Regions from separate parts of the Janthinobacterium darwini genome, predicted to be linked through region 3. Evidence: predicted binding sites of a transcription regulator. Region 3 holds the regulator's gene; each other region holds the start of a gene.
The links. Region 3 encodes FNR, which switches genes on or off when oxygen is low (the NO sensors DNR and NnrR bind a similar motif). Its sites were predicted from a motif close to TTGATNNNNATCAA; they were not measured.
Positions count from the first base shown of each region.

Region 1 (3,277 bases), on a different contig from region 3:
ATCGTGATGCCCGTCTGGCTGCAACTGATTCCACCCCGGCAGCAGGCGCTGCTGCTGGCGCACGCGCAATGCCGGCTGGCCGCGCGCGACCCGCAGCTGCTGGCCTTGGCCTACGCATTGCTCGTGCTCATGCCGTGGAACCTGCCCCTGTGGTGGCAGTTGCACCGGCTGCGCTTTGCCATCGAAGTCGATTGCGACGCACGCATGCTGGCGCACGGCCACGCGCTGCGCGACTATGCCATCGTCCTGCGCCAGCACGGCCAGTATTATTCGGGGCTGACGGGCGCCTCGCCTATCGTACTGAACGCCCCGCGCGCACTGCGCCGGCGCCGCCATCTGATGGCCAGATTTACCCGGAAGCAGGCGACGAACTTGCTATAGTAGCGGCAACGCCGCGCAGCCCGCCCGCGCCCCGGTTCCCACCTTAGAAATCAGAGAGATACCATGCTTTACCTGCTTGCCATCGTCATCGTCATCGCCCTGCTGTATTACGTCTTCAGCGGCCGCACACCCGTGAAACCGCTGCACAAGCCGCTCGTCTCGGTGCGCCAGTACGTGCCGGCGATTCCTCCCGGTGCCCCTGCACATCACTGGAACGACGAGGGGCGCTTTGCGTCGGAAGTGGAAAACGAATCGATGTACCAGCCCGCCATCGCCAAACTGGCCGGCGAGCACGGCCCTGGCAACGCGGAAGAAAAATGCCTGGCCCTGCTCGTCTGCGACGATGCCAATCCGTTCCAGGACAAGGCCATCGCCGTCTTCATCGATGGCCAGCTGGTGGGTTACCTGTCGCACAACGACGCCCTGCGCCTGCGCCGCAATCTGGGCCGCCAGGACCTGGTGGGCCAGCTGACCTCGTGCGATGCCGTCATTCGCGGCGGCGGGCTGTGGAATGGCAAGCGCCTGTCGTATGCCGTGTGGCTGGACTTGCAGCCCTACAATTAAGTGAACTCCCGCCACGGCCAGCGTTGTTGCGTCACACAAAGAAGTGCCGACACGATGCTGCCGACGCCGATGCAGACCACTGGAAGGGCAAGGAGTTCACGACCATTATCGCTGGCTGCGCCGCGAGCATATTGATGCATATCAAGTAGGTCGGCATTTTGTCGCGATGGGATTGCAAATGACCATGGTCTGTCTCTTTTTGACCCATATCAAGTCCCGCATAAGAAAAACGCCATCCGGCACGGCAATGCTGGACTTGCCCGTGTTGCCGTTCTAGCCTTGTTGCCATCCTGACTACCGAGTGACAACATGGCTTACAAATCCATCCTGGTCCACGCCGACCTGTCGCGTCATGCGCCGCAGCGCATCGCCATCGCGGCGCAGCTGGCGCACGCGCACCAGGCGCACCTGATCGGCGCGGCGATGACGGGCATGTCGCGCTTTACCCTGGAAAACAATCGCGGCATGCGCGGTGGCGCCGTGGCGGCGCAGATTTCAGCACTGCACGGCCAGGCGGAACGGGCACTCGACCAGTTTGAGACGCTGGCGCGCCAGGCCGGCGCCGTCTCGCTGGAAAGGCGCCTGATCGAAGACGATGAAGATGGCGGCATGGCCGTCAGCGCCCGTTACAGCGACTTGACAGTACTGAGCCAGCATGACGACAGCGAGGCATTGCCCGGCGCCATGAGCGACCTGGTGCCCTACGTGATGCTCAACGCGGCCCGCCCCGTGCTGATCGTGCCGCGCAGCGGCCAGTTTGCAGCGCCAAACAACACCGTGGTGGTGGCCTGGGATGGCAGCATGGAAGCGACGCGCGCCATCGGCCACGCCCTGCCCCTCTTGCGCGCGGCGCGCCTGGTAGTGCTGGCCCTGCTGCACCCGCCGGCCGGCCATGCGCAGCCGGCCCGCCATCCGGGCGCCGACATCGCCGCCTACCTGAGCCGCCATGGCGTGCCCGTGGAAGTGCGCCCGGCCGTCGCCACGGGCGACATCGGCGCGGCGCTGCTGGCCATGGCCGCCGAAGTGCATGCCAAGCTGCTGGTGATGGGCGGTTACGGCCACGCGCGCTTCCGCGAAATTTTATTGGGCGGCGTGACGGAAACGGTGCTGCGCCAGATGACCTTGCCCGTGCTGATGGCGCACTGACGTAAAAAAGCCGCGCCACCCTGGCGGATGGCGCGGCTTTCAGGAAGTGCTAATGATCAGACCTTGCGTTGTGCTACGGCATCAACGACACAGAGTGCCGTCATGTTGACGATGCGGCGCACGGTGGCCGATGGCGTCAGGATGTGCACGGGCTTGGCGCAGCCGAGCAGGATCGGGCCCACGGCGATGCCGTTGCCGGCTGCCGTCTTCACCAGGTTGTAAGCGATGTTGGCCGATTCGATGTTCGGCATGACCAGCAGGTTGGCGTCGTTCTTCAGTGCCGAGTTTGGCATGATTTTTTGACGCAGCTTGCTGTCCAGGGCCGTATCGCCGTGCATTTCGCCGTCGATTTCCAGGTCCGGCGCGCGTTCCTTGATGATGGCCAGCGCGGCGCGCATCTTTTGCGCCGAGGCACTGTCGCTGGAACCGAAGTTCGAATGCGACAGCAGGGCCGCGCGCGGCGACAGGCCAAAACGGGTCATCTCTTCGGCGGCCATGATGGTGATCTCGGCCAGCTGCTCGGCATCCGGGTTTTCGTTGACGTGCGTGTCGACCATCACCAGTTGGCGCTCCGGCATGATCAGTACGTTCATCGCCGCGTAGACATTGCTGCCGGCGCGCTTGCCCAGCACCTGGTCGATGTATTTCAGGTGCAGCTGGGTAGTGCCGAAGGTGCCGCAGATCATGCCGTCAGCATCGCCCTTGTGGATCATCATCGAGCCGATCAGGGTATGGCGGCGACGCATTTCCAGCTTCGCGTATTCCTCGGTGACGCCCTTGCGGCTGGTCATGGCGTAATACGTGTTCCAGTAATCGCGATAGCGCTCGTCGAAGTCCGGGTTGATGACGTCGAAGTCGACGCCTTGCTTGAGGCGCAGGCCGAACTTCTGGATGCGCGCTTCAAGCACGGGTGGACGGCCGACCAGGATAGGACGCGCCAGTTTTTCATCGACCACCACTTGCACGGCGCGCAGCACGCGCTCTTCTTCGCCTTCGGCGTAGACGATGCGTTTGAGTTCGGCCGGAGTGGACTTGGCCATCAGGAACAGCGGCTTCATGAAGGTGCCGCTGCGGTAGACGAATTGCTGCAGGCTGTCCGCGTACGCTTGCAAGTCCTTGATCGGACGCGTGGCGACGCCCGATTCCTCGGCTGCCTTGGCGACGGCCGGGGCGATCTTGATCAAGA
Region 1 is NZ_JBNYXX010000002.1:340,049-343,325, forward strand. Features, by position in the region: gene ACQ4WZ_RS16965 (M56 family metallopeptidase) at 1-381, shown strand, start outside; gene ACQ4WZ_RS16970 (hypothetical protein) at 445-945, shown strand; gene ACQ4WZ_RS16975 (universal stress protein) at 1,255-2,091, shown strand; gene ACQ4WZ_RS16980 (NADP-dependent malic enzyme) at 2,148-3,277, opposite strand, start outside.
Region 1: a site for FNR is predicted at 1,077-1,090, ahead of ACQ4WZ_RS16975 (universal stress protein). Genes of this name have one in related genera too.

Region 2 (3,277 bases), on a different contig from region 3:
AGCGCCGCCAGCGCCAGGCCCAGGAATACGCCGCGCCAGTCCGTGTAATGCAAGGCCAGCTTGACGGGCATGGTGGCCGTGGCCGCGCCCAGGCCGCCTACGGCGATCAGGTAGCCGTGCACGGAAGGCAGGCGAGATGGCGCGATGGCGCATGAGATCGCTTTCACGGCGGCCATGAAACAGCCGCCCAGGCCCGCCCCCATAACAGCCCGTGCCAAAATCAGCTCGGCAAAGCTGTGGCCCCGGCTGAACAGCCACACGCCCAGGGCCGCCAGCGCCAGCAGCCACAGTTGCACCGTGCGGGGGCCGTAACGGTCGAGCGCCATGCCGATCGGCAGTTGCACCAGCGCAAAGGCGAGAAAAAAGGCGCTGGTCAGCAGGCCCAGTTGCGCTGGCGTCAGGGCGACAGAGGCCAGCAATTCCGCCGTCAGAACGGCATTGACGCCGCGCAGCAGGCACGACAGGTAATGACCGAGCGCAAACGGCAGGAATACCAGACAAAACACGGCCACGCCGGAACGGGAAGACGCGTCGGCGCCGTGCATGCTCAGGCGGCCTGTGCCAGGCGGATGATTTTATGCGGCAACTGCGGCATAGGCTCATCCGTTTCAAAGAAAAACCTGGCGTGGCCGAACGCGGGCTTTAAATCGTCCATCCACGTCGCTTCCGCATCGAACTTGGCATAAAACGGCCGGCGCACCCAATCCGGATTGCGCGCCTGCAAGAATTGCAGGGCAAACAGTTTTTCGCCGTTGATGCTGACGATGCCATCGATGACGACCTTGCCGTGAAAGGCACTCATGGACGGGCCGCGCACCGTGCGCGACAGGCCCGACACCATCTGGTAAGCGGCCTGGAAAATTTCATGCGCCTTCGCCAAGGGCAACTCGAAATAGCCGCGCGGCCCCGTGTCCCGTTCGACAAACATGTAATACGGAATCGCTCCCAGGCGCGTGCCCGTCTGCCACAGCTCCGCCCAGCTAGCCGGGTCTTCATTGATGTGGCGGATCAGCGGCCCCTGCATGCGCAAGGTGGCGCCCGTGGAGACGATGCGTTTCACCGCTTGTTGCGCGATGTCCTGGCGCAATTCCACGGCATGGCTGTAATGGCCCATCACGGCCAGGTTCTTGCCCGCCTTGACGATGCGCTCGAACAGGCGCAGCAAATCGTCCGCATCGCGGTCGGAGACAAAGCGCTGCGGCCAATACGCCACTGCCTTGGTGCCGATGCGGATGTTCTGGATGTGCTCCAGGCCCGGCTCCAGCAGCGGCTCCAGGTAGGCTGCCAGTTGGCGCGTATTCATGATCATCGGGTCGCCGCCCGTGATCAGCACATCCGTCACTTCCGGATGCAGTTTCAGGTAGGCGGCCAGCTCATGCGATTCGCGCGCATCGAACTTCATGTCGTCCATGCCGACGAACTGGGGCCAGCGGAAGCAGAAGGTGCAATACGCGTGGCACGTCTGGCCCGCGCTGGGGAAAAACAGCACCGTTTGCGCATATTTATGCTGCAGGCCGCGCACGGGTGCATCGTTGATTTTCGGCACGTTATGCGTCATCTGCCCGGCCGGATGGGGATTCATGCCCAGGCGGATACCATGCACATAGGCATCGATGGCGGCCTTGTCACGCTGCACCAGCACCAGATCGCGCAAGTGGGCGTACTGCTCGGGTGGCAGCATGTCGCGGTGGGGGAAAACGAGGCGGTAGATGGGATCATCAGGAATATTGTTCCAGTCGATCAGCTGGTCGAGCACATAGGCATTGGTGCGAAACGGCAAGACGTGCGAGACCACTTGCACGGCGACACGCTGCTCTTCCGGCAGCCATTTCCACTGCCGCGCCTGATGTATGGTTTGCCGCGTGTACGGCTTGAACTTGGGTGGAAACGGCTCGGTAATGAGTGCGGACACGATAGTCTCCTTGCCTATAAATAGCGATAACTTTCATGAAATTGGCCCTATATCGGTCAATTGCAGCCCCCTCAGGCAACGCCTGCTCGGCATGCTGTGAAAGTCATGATAATTCTTGCCATACAGAACCAAATTGCCACATATCAACAAGCATGCCGATACCTGGCTCGCTGCCTACAAGCAACTCTTTAGTTTGTTCCATCGCAATTTGATGGGGCCCTCGACGACGTAAATTACGGCTTGGCAACACATCCCTCGACATCACAAGGAGCTGTCATGAAACGCTTATTCACGGGTAGCCTGCTGTGCCTGGCATTTGCCGGCGGCAGCGTCAATGCCGCAGTCGAAGCAACGGAAAAAGACGCCATCGCCATGGCCGAACGGGGCGCCGCCTTCATGAAGGCGCATGGCAAAGAAGAGATGATGAAGAAAATCACGGCGAAAGACCCCGACTTCGTGCAAGGCTCGCTGTATGTGGACATGCGCGACATCAAGACGGGCATCGTGCTCGCCCACCCCATCAATGCTTCCATCGTGGGCAAGGATTTGACGGACGTGCCTGACGCGAATGGGAAAAAATATCGCCGTGAAATCATCGAACTGGCGCAAAAGCAGGGCAAGGGCTGGGTCGACTACCAGTACAAGAACCCCGTCAGCGGCAAGATCGAGCCAAAGACCACATATATCCTGCGCGTCAACGATGTGGTGCTGGAAGCGGGCATCTACAAGAAATAGAACCGGGGTTGCGCGCACGAACGCCGTGCGCCGCCAGCGCTTGGAACAGCCATCGCCAGGAGTCAAGCATGCTCAATACATTACGCATCGGACCAAAATTATTGCTGGCGCCCGCCCTGGTCTTGCTGCTGCTGATACTCAGCTCGACCGGTGCCTGGTATGGCATGGTGCGGCAAAATACATCGCTGGAAAACATGGTGCGCGTGCGCATCACGCATTTGAAGGCGGCCGCCGACATACTAGGCGAGGCCAAGCAGGTGCACGGCAATATGTACCAGTTGCTGTCATGGACGAATGGCAGCTTCGCCAAAGCCCGCATCGACGCGCTGGAACAACAGATCAAGGCGCGCCACGCGGCCATCGGCACCCAGCTGGCCTCGCTGCGCGCCATGGCCACGGGCGCCGAGCGCACCCTGGTCGATGCCGCCATCACGGCCCTGGCCGGCTATCGCAAGGCTGTACTGGAAACCATGGAAATGGCGCAGATGGATCAGTCGATCGCCACCAATTCCATGCTCAAGGCGGAAACGCAATTCGGCCAGTTCAATACGCAGTTGGCGCAGCTGTCTGCCCTGGAAACGACGCTCAGCCGCCAGGCCCATGCGACGGCCAGCGCCGAGTTTCGCAGCC
Region 2 is NZ_JBNYXX010000002.1:291,664-294,940, forward strand. Features, by position in the region: gene ACQ4WZ_RS16750 (MFS transporter) at 1-545, opposite strand, end outside; gene ACQ4WZ_RS16755 (KamA family radical SAM protein) at 548-1,912, opposite strand; gene ACQ4WZ_RS16760 (cache domain-containing protein) at 2,189-2,647, shown strand; gene ACQ4WZ_RS16765 (methyl-accepting chemotaxis protein) at 2,716-3,277, shown strand, end outside.
Region 2: a site for FNR is predicted at 2,046-2,059, ahead of ACQ4WZ_RS16755 (KamA family radical SAM protein). Genes of this name have one in related genera too.

Region 3 (3,277 bases):
GCGGCCAGCAGCCAGTTCACCGATTTCAGGCGCTTGAAGCTGTTGACGGCCGTGATGCCGCGGCTGTTGGTGCTGACCATGCTGCCTTCGCCATCGTCCTTCAGCATCTGGGTGGTCGTCAGGTTGGCGTTCGGCTGGCGCGGCTGCAGCAAACGGCTGGTATCGGGGTGCAGCACGTAGCGCGGCACGGCGCCGCGCGTGAGAATGAAGTAATAGCCGCTCTTGCCGATCTTTTCCGAGCGCAGGCGCCCCAGCAGGTTGTCCTTGTACAGGCGCAGCACGCCGATCACCACACCGGCCACCTGGCCATCGGCGGTGAGCACGGGCGCCACCATCTGCACGATGGGCATGCCGCTCGATTTGCCCAGCATCGGCTCGGTGATCATGGGCTGGCGTGTGCGCAGGACGGTCTGGAAATACTCGCGCTCGGCAACATTGATGCCGGCGCGGCCCGTGACCAGCGGCATGTCGGCCACGATGGCGCCTTGCGCATCGAGCACCAGCACGTCGTCGAACAGCACCAGCATCGAGCGGCGCGAATAGTATTCGCGCAGCTTGGCGGGTTGGGCGATCAATTCCGGCGGCTGCTGCCTGGCCGTCAGGGTGACGATTTGCAGCAGCATGCCCAGCTTGTCGTCGAGCTCGGCGGCGGTGCGGGTGATCAGGGCAGATTGCTGGCTCAGCAGTACTCGCGTGAAGTCAGCGCGCATGTGCTGCAACTGGATCATGGTGACCAGTGCGATCATGGCGATCGAGGTCAGGCTGGTGGCCAAGGCGACTTTTGCTTTGATGCCGAGAGGCTTCATGATTTCCTTTTCAGTACCGGGCGGCACAGGCGGCAGATAATGCTGTCAGGAATTTTCCTATCAATACATCAACTTGGCAAGCGGTGCCGCGCAAATTGCCCTCGCTGCAAGGGCTTTTGACGATGTTGCCATATAATTAAAGTCAGAACGTCGTTTATTCAGCGCAATTGGGGTGAAATTGGCACACGGCAACCGTGTATGCAGTAAACTCGGTATTGCATTTTCTAAAAGGTACCGACATGACTGAAGCGCTCCTCACTCCCACCTTGCCCACAGTGACCGTGGAAGCGTTGCGTGCGCGATGCTCGACCTGCAGCATGCATCAATTGTGCCTGCCGATGGGCCTCGATGTGGGCGACATGGACAGGCTGGATCAGATCATCGGCCGCCGCCGCAAGATCGTGCGCGGCGCCTCGCTGTTCCGCATCGGCGACTCGTTCCAGAACCTGTACGCGATCCGCCTGGGGCACTTCAAGACGTACCAGATCAATCCGGGTGGCGAAGAGCAGGTGACGGGCTTCCAGATGGCAGGAGAACTGCTGGGCATGGACGCCATCAGCGCCGACCGCCACCACTGTAATGCGGTAGCGCTGGAAGATAGCGAAGTGTGTGAAATCCCGTTTTCCAGCCTGGAACAATTGCTGGGCAGTATGCCTACCCTGCTGCGCCATTTCCACCGGATGATGAGCCAGGAAATCACGCGCGAGCAAAGCGTCATGCTGTTGCTGGGCAATATGCAGGCGACGCAGCGCTTTGCCGCCTTCATCGTCAACCTGGCCTCGCGCTATGAGGCGCGCGGCTATTCGGGCAGCAATTTCCAGCTGCGCATGTCGCGCGAGGAAATCGGCAACTACCTGGGCCTGACCATCGAAAGCGTCAGCCGCTTATTGTCCAAATTCAAGAAGGAAGGCTGGCTGCGCGTCTCCAACCGCGAGATCGAGATCTTGCAGCCGGCCAAGTTGAAGGCCATTACGGCCGGTACGGACGTCTGCAAGTAAGTCTTACAGCTCTTCATCCGCGTGCAGCGCGATGCTGCGCTGCAGCGGCCAGGTCCAGATGCCGGACAGGCGCCACTCGCGTTTGTCGTTTTCCACCAGCACTTGCCAGCGGCTGCGCTCGAGCATCGGCAGCGCTACCGAGAAGTTGCCGGCCGCATCGGGCTGCACCAGCAGCTTGATATCTTTTTCCGGCAAGGTCGCATGCGCCAGATGCAGCTGCAGCGGACCCTGGTAAGCCTTGCCGAAGCTGTGCACGGAACCACTGAGGCGCGCTGACGCCACGTCATACGACAGGCTGGTATCCATCGCCAGGTCGCTGGCGACAGTATCGCGCCGCAAGTCCTGGTTGATCGCCTTTCCCTGCTTGTAGTAATCGCCCACCACCAGCGCATCAGGCTGCGTAAACGCGATATAGCCCATGAAGCTGCCGACGACCACGGACAGGCCGGGACCGATCATCAGCAGCCATGGCCAGCGATGCTTGTACCACGGGGCAACGGGGGCTTGCAGCTTGAGACTGTCGGACATGATATTTCTCCTGTTTAATCGGCCAATCCCCATCCGGGGACTGGCCTTCCTACATTAGCGCGGTACGATGAATACCGCGCTTTCACGCACATGCAACGATGGGTCGTCCAGCGAGTGCAATTCGATCGCAATCTTGTTCGAGCCCTTCTCGCCCACGCCGTGCGGCACGCGCAGGCGGATCGGCCAGCCCAGCGTTTCCGTCGGCTGCAAGGTCACTTCTTCGCGCGTCAGCAAGGTCAGGCCCGGCAAGCCGGAAGCGCTGATTTTAAAATGCTGGGTTTGCTCCGAGGTGTTCATGATCTGCAAGCGGTAAACGTTTTCGATCATGCCGTCTTCCACTTCGCGTCCCATCGAACCGCGGTCGCGGATCACGTCCATTTTCAGGGGCGTGCGCAGGGCCAGCGAAGTACACACGGCGATGATGATCAGGGCCAGGATGGAAGTGTAGATCAGCACGCGCGGGCGCATGGCGCGCTGGCGGATCTGCTTCGAACTGAAGTTGTTTTCCATCGCATGGTCGGTACTGTAGCGTACCAGTCCCCGCGGCCGGTCGACCTTGTCCATCACGCTGTTGCAGGCGTCGACGCAGGCGGCGCAGCCGATGCATTCATACTGCAGGCCGTTGCGGATATCGATGCCGGTCGGACACACTTGTACGCACAGGGTGCAGTCGATGCAGTCGCCCAGCTTGTCGTTGTTGCCGGCCTTCTTGCTGATGGCGCCACGCGGTTCGCCGCGCTTGGCATCGTAAGTGATGATCAGGGTGTCCTGGTCGAACATGGCGCTCTGGAAGCGCGCGTAGGGGCACATGTATTTGCACACCTGCTCGCGCAGCCAGCCTGCGTTGCCGTAGGTTGCCAGGCTGTAGAACAAGACCCAGAACCATTCCCAGGGACCGAAATTGAGGGTGGTCACCTCGCGCGCCAGTTCCTTGATCGGCGTGAA
Region 3 is NZ_JBNYXX010000004.1:348,881-352,157, forward strand. Features, by position in the region: gene ACQ4WZ_RS22855 (response regulator) at 1-806, opposite strand, end outside; gene fnr (fumarate/nitrate reduction transcriptional regulator Fnr) at 1,046-1,804, shown strand; gene ACQ4WZ_RS22865 (FixH family protein) at 1,808-2,332, opposite strand; gene ccoG (cytochrome c oxidase accessory protein CcoG) at 2,387-3,277, opposite strand, start outside.